Regions from separate parts of the Gluconobacter sp. R75690 genome, predicted to be linked through region 1. Evidence: riboswitches for the same ligand, from Rfam matches in the RefSeq annotation. Region 1 holds a riboswitch; the other holds the start of a gene.
What was found. A riboswitch is a leader RNA that binds a small molecule or an ion and turns the genes downstream of it on or off. The one in region 1 is predicted to bind thiamine pyrophosphate.

Region 2: another riboswitch for thiamine pyrophosphate. It lies ahead of thiC (phosphomethylpyrimidine synthase ThiC); the one in region 1 lies ahead of HKD27_RS10785 (TonB-dependent receptor).

The regions. Positions count from the first base shown of each region.
Region 1 covers NZ_JABCQB010000008.1:73,063-76,270, forward strand. Annotated here, with positions in the region: gene HKD27_RS10785 (TonB-dependent receptor) at 1-1,382, opposite strand, end outside; TPP riboswitch at 1,475-1,604, opposite strand; gene HKD27_RS10790 (methyl-accepting chemotaxis protein) at 1,800-3,208, shown strand, end outside.
Region 2 covers NZ_JABCQB010000005.1:293,966-297,173, reverse strand. Annotated here, with positions in the region: gene HKD27_RS08650 (response regulator) at 1-376, opposite strand, end outside; partial or broken gene HKD27_RS08645 (hypothetical protein) at 860-1,322, opposite strand; TPP riboswitch at 1,428-1,562, shown strand; gene thiC (phosphomethylpyrimidine synthase ThiC) at 1,697-3,208, shown strand, end outside.

The DNA of each region.
Region 1 (3,208 bases):
TTGTCATCGCCGTAATCGTACCAGTACCCCAGGACGAAATCGTTCCAGCCGGTCTTGTAATGCAGGGCGCTGGTAAAGCCGGAGCGGTAGCTGCGCTGGGTATAATCCGCGCGGACCACGCCGACGCCGTCCTGCGCGCCGGGCAGGTTCAGCGTGTCGGACAGGGCCTGCGTGCCCTGATAGAGACCGGACGTGGACATCGTGCTTCCACCCGGCCAGTTGCCATAGGCGAACTGGGCGTAAGGCGTGACGTCCAGGGACAGGCGGTCTGTCAGCGTCAGATGAACGGGCGCTCCGCCATAAAGCGTGCGCTCGCCGTCCCGCCACAGTCGCCAGTAATTCGCGCCGTTTTCGGGATTGCTGCTGTCATAGTGGGCCAGAAGGTTGTTCTGGCCTTTGATGCCGTCCGATTTCCAGCTTTCCATCGTCGGTTCGGGATACCAGCTTGTGATGGTCGCGTTGAAGGACCCCAGGAGACTGGCGCGGTTACCCTGCCCCCATTCCTTGAGGAACTTGAAATCGACGTGCTGTTTCTCGTCGCGTCCGGGGCCGCGCCAGTTGTCGGTTGCGCCATGGGAATAGGATACGAAGCCACGGATGCCGGTATGGGCGATGTCGCCGGTATCGAGACGGATGAATTCGCGGTTGGTGTTGTAGGAGCCATAAGACACGCTGGCATCGCCACCGGCCTTTTTGGCGGGGTCGCGGAATGTCAGGTTCATCAGGCCGCCGGCCGCGTTCAGGACCGGGCTATCGAGATCGGCCGATCCCTGAGCCAGGGCGATTTCCTGATAGTTTTCACTGTCCGCGAACTGGCTCGGCGTGCCGGAATAATAGGCCACGTCATTCAGCGGCATGCCTTCGAGCACATAGCCGATGGCGCTGTTATCGAGACCGCGGACGGTGATGTTCGTATTCGGGGAAAAGCCCATCGGATCGGACGAGGCGACATTGGCGCCGGGCAGCATGGAGGCAAGCTGGAAAGCCGTTGCCATCGGGGCCTGTTTGGAAATGAAATCCTGACTGACCGTACTGACGGATTTCACGCCGTCCTGCAGATGGATCAGTCCGCCCCCCGGCTGGTTGCCGGGAGCGCTGTCCGGAATCCGGTGCACGATGATGTGCTCGGCCCTGAGGGGCTTAACTGCATGCGTTTGGACGGCCTGCGTCTGGGATGCTGTCTGCTGGACCGGTGGCTTGGTCGTAGCCGGCGTATCGGCGGCACGCGCGACCGAAAAACAGACCGTTGTGCCGAGCAGGACGGGCAGAAGACTGCGATATCGCGGACGCAAGACGGGAGACGCAGGTGTTTCCCGGGTCGTGGGGCAGTATGGTCTGACAGACGCTGGGGCCGGAAGGGCCGGAGGTTGTCTGTGTGCCATGATGAGAGACTCCTCGCCTGCAAGCAATGAGATCTCAGCTCTGACAGGAAAGGTTCAAGCTGCTGGCTGCGTTGTGCATGGGCATACGTCGGGCAGACAGCGACCACCATCCCTCCGCCAGTATGAACTGGATCAGGTTCAATGGGTCACTGCGCCGCATGACTTTTAAGGGTCACACCAGCAGAATCTCAGCCCCATGTCGGAGCCCCCCACGGTGAAGCGTCACAAATCCTCTCTGGAAGAGAAATTGTCAACATGACGGAGCCGCCCGAAGCTGTGTGTCGCATATGGCCAGGGGTATGTTGCGAACAGCTTTGAGGAGAATGTTCATTTTTTATTAATAACGATGGTATAAATTTACAAACACTCATGCCCCTCCCTGAACATAGCGTGAGACCAGAGGTCAAAAAGGCTCTCATGCTGAACTGGATTGAAAAAACCGCCTATGTCCGCCAGAAAATCAAGGTGCTCTTTGCCGTTCTGATTCTGGTTTCTGTGCTTCAGTTCATGGTTGAACAGGTTTTTCAGCATCTGTTCGTGCATTACCGGCATGAACAGACCCTGTCGCAATGTGCGGGACTGCTGTTCCAGATTGCCCTGACGCTCCTGATCGCCAGATTTGCCATCCGTATCGTCGCGGTTCCCTTCGAGCAGATTACGGCGGCCACGGAAAAAGTGGCCGGGGGCGCGCTCAACATCACCATTCCGTGCCTTCATCATCAGGACTGCGCCGGGCGTCTGGCCCGGTCCCTTCAGTCCTTTCGGGAAAACAGCCAGAACCAGCTGAAGCTTCAGGAAGTTTCGGCCACCGAGGCGCGGGAGGCCGCGCGTATCCAGAAGGAGCTCTCCGGAAAGAGCGAAAGCATCCGTCGGCTGCAGAGCGAAACGATCGGGACGATCTGCGCCGGGATGGAAATCGTGAAGAAGGGGGACCTGACCTTCACGTTCCAGGAGCATTTTCAGGACCGGTTTGAAGAGTTCAGGCGGAATTTCAATACACTCATTCACATTTACCGCATGGCGATTGCCAGGATTTCCGATGCAACGTCCATGATTGCCAACGGGACGTCGGAAATCGCTTCGGCTTCCGCGGAACTGAGCGAGCGGACAGAACGGCAGGCCGTCAATCTTGCCCAGTCCGCTGCGTCCCTCAACAGCATCACGCAGACAGTCGGCAAAACCGCCCGCTCCGCGGTGCAGGCGCGTGAGACGTCTCTGGAAACACGGGCCCAGACGGTTGTGATTTCGGGGGTCATGCATTCGGCCAATACGGTCATGGGAGAGATCCGGGCTTCCTCGCGGCAGGTCGAGAGCATTCTGGGCCTGATCGAGGAGATCGCGTTTCAGACCAATCTCCTGTCGCTGAACGCGGGGATCGAGGCCGCGCGGGCGGGTGAGGCGGGCCCGGGATTTGACGTGGTCGCAAAGGAGATCAGGGCTCTGGCCCAGCGTTCAGCCAAGTCCGCCCAGGATATCCGCAACATCATCATCTCCTCGGGGCGTCAGGTGGAAGAAGGCGTTCATTTCGTCGGCGAGGCGGATCGGTCGATGAAGGTCATCAGCCAGCATGTGGACGGGATCACGTCGCTGCTTGAAGAGATTTCCCGGTCCACGACGGGTGAGGCTGAAAGTCTTGAGACGATCAACAAGGCCATCAATGAAATGGACCAGATGACCCAGCGGAATGCCGCCATGGTGGAAGAGGTCAACGTGGCGTGCCGGAACCTGAGCAACGAGGCGAAGGATCTTTTCGCCGAACTGTCCAGATTCCGTTTTGCTCCCGCGCAGCCGTCCGATGACTGGATGCATCCTGCAAACCGGAGTCT
Region 2 (3,208 bases), on a different contig from region 1:
CAGATTCCGCGGTTCGTCTGAGGACGGCCTTGACGCGGGCCAGAAGCTCGCGCTGGTCGAAGGGTTTGGTCAGATAGTCATCGGCGCCGATTTCCAGCCCCACTACGCGATCGGTATGGTCGGCCATGGCGGACAGCATGATGACCGGAATTTTCGAGGAAGCCCGCAGTCGGCCGCACAGGCTGAAGCCATCCTCGTTCCGGAGCATGATGTCGAGAATGACGAGATCAATGTTCTGCGCCCGGAGAATCCCGAACATTGCTTCGCCGTCTTCGGCCACGGAAACGCGATAGTTGTGTCTCTGCAGAAAGCTGGTCAGAAGCGTCAGGATGTCCTGATCGTCATCGACAATGAGGAGATGGGGCATGGGGGTCATTCCCTGATCCTAGCATGAAGGCCCCCGGCTTTTGATGTCTAGGCAAGACACCATGTTTCAACCTGGAAACATACCCTCCCAACTGACCCGAGCTGAGCCGAGAGGTCCTGTTCGAGCGGGCAGGGGGCAGTGCTGCGGTCGGCCGCACGGGCATCGCTTTCAGGTCTTGCCGGGTGGCCGATGGAAGCATCCGGAAACAGGATACTGGTTCAATGGTCGGGGCAGGCCGGTTTCGCCTCCGGACCTGATCGAGTATCTGCATGTGCGACAGACGAAGGTGGTTCTGCCAGCGACCCATCTGAATTATGATCCCACCATGACCCGGCAAACGGTAAGGCCTGAAAGGCTGCAGCGCATCGAGTTTCTCCCTGTGCACCATCCAGCACTTTTGCTCTCCGTTGAAAGTGGCACCGCCCCGGGCTGCTTCCTTACGGCGCTCAAACGGGACGCAAAGCGGGCACCTGTCCTGTGCAGGTCCTGGATGTTTAGCCCCAAGATTTGATGAGTTGGATTGAGGATGAATTTTTCTGGCTCTGAAGTCCAGATTTTGCAGATATATTCGTAAGGTGTGAGGCTGCTCAGGGTCTTGAATCTTCGCCCGAAGTTATAGGCCGCCATGGAATCGTTTTGACGGTTGCCTCTTTGCTTGTCTGGTCGATGGCAACGAAGAGGTACAGCCTACCCTCAGCGGTCTGGACCTCCGCAATATCGATGTGAAAGAACCCAATCGGGTAGCGTTTGAAACGCTGTCGTTGGGGCTTGTCTCCCTCGATGTCCGGCAACCGTTTTTCTGATCTTCGACAGTCTGACGTCTCTGCCACTTTGCCACGGTTTTCGGGTTAATCCCGAACTCCTCGCTCAGCGCCGAGAGCGAAGCCTGCGATCGCTGTAGTGCTGCTCGTACGGCGTGCATAGTCGTGGCGCAGCCATGACGGTTCTGTTCCATAATGCTTCCTTCCACCCACGTGAAAATATCACACCATTAAATCCCGGGACTAAACAGAAAATCATTTTGCCCTGTTGACTTTTTTTTCGTTTCTCCACCATGCTTCAGCCTCGTCAGGGGGGTCCCGCCTTAAGGGACTGAGAGGCTGATTGGTGTTGTCGGGAAACCGGCGACACGGTGAAGCGACCCTTTGAACCTGACCCAGTTGATACTGGCGTAGGAAGACCGAAGGGCGCTCATTTCCATCGATGTATGGTGATGCGTCTATCGGGCCGATCCGGCCCTGCTTGTGTCTGTGTGCACAGGGGACGGCGGCTCCCTTTCTGCTTCACGTTCTCCCTGGGTCTTTTCGAGTGCGCTTGAGGAGACACCATATGAACGCTTCCATTCCAGCCATCACGACAGGGCCTCTGCCGGCCTCCAGCAAGGTCCATGTTCAGGGCACGCTCCACGACATCAGGGTGCCCATGCGGCAGATCGAGGTCTCCGGGGAGTATCCGCTGAACGTCTATGACAGTTCCGGTCCGTATACCGACACCGTCATCAGCATCGATATTGCGAAAGGCCTTGCGGACAGTCGCGGGGACTGGCTGCGGCGTCGCGGCGAGGTGGAAGAATATGACGGTCGCAAGATCACGCCTGCGGATAACGGGTTTGCTGAAGGTGAACGCCTGACTCCCGCATTTCCGAACCAGCGCCGCCCCCTGCGTGCGACCGGGGACCGTGCCGTAACCCAGATGGCCTATGCCCGGGCTGGCATTATTACGCCTGAGATGGAATTCGTGGCCATCCGGGAGAATATCGGTCGGACGCAGGCGCTGAAGGAAGAGCGGGATGGCGAGGATTTCGGAGCCAGCATTCCGGATTTCGTAACGCCGGAATTCGTGCGGCAGGAAATTGCCTCGGGACGGGCGATTATTCCCGCTAATATCAATCACCGTGAGCTTGAGCCGATGATTATCGGGCGCAATTTTCTGGTGAAGCTCAACGCCAATATCGGTAATTCGGCTGTCACGTCTTCCATGGAAGAGGAAGTCGAAAAGATGGCCTGGGCGATCCGCTGGGGCGCGGATACCGTCATGGACCTCTCCACAGGCCGCAACATCCATAACATCCGGGATTGGATCATCCGGAACGCTCCTGTGCCGATCGGAACGGTGCCGCTTTATCAGGCGCTGGAAAAGGTGGGCGGTATTGCGGAAGACCTGACATGGGAGATTTTCCGCGACACGCTGATCGAGCAGGCGGAGCAGGGGGTGGACTATTTCACCATCCATGCCGGTGTCCGGCTGCATATGATCCCGCTGACGGCCCGACGGGTGACGGGCATCGTGTCGCGCGGCGGCTCCATCATGGCGAAATGGTGCCTGCATCATCACCGTGAGAGTTTCCTGTACGAGCATTTCGAGGAGATCTGCGACATCTGCCGCCGCTATGACGTGTCGTTCTCGCTCGGGGATGGCCTGCGTCCCGGTTCGATCGCCGATGCCAATGATGCGGCGCAGTTTGCGGAGCTGGAAACGCTTGGCGAGCTGACGAAAATTGCCTGGGCAAAGGACTGTCAGGTCATGATCGAAGGGCCGGGTCATGTGCCCATGCACAAGATCAAGGCCAACATGGACAAGCAGCTTGAGCACTGCCACGAAGCGCCCTTCTATACGCTTGGCCCGCTGACGACCGATATCGCGCCCGGTTACGATCACATTACTTCGGCCATCGGTGCGGCCATGATCGGCTGGTTTGGCACGGCCATGCTTTGCTACGTTACGCCGAAGGAACATCTGGGTCTGCCGGACCGGAATGACGTCAAGACGGGGGTCATCACCTACAAGCTTGCAGCTCATGCGGCGGATCTGGCGAAGGGCCATCCGGGCGCGCGGATGCGG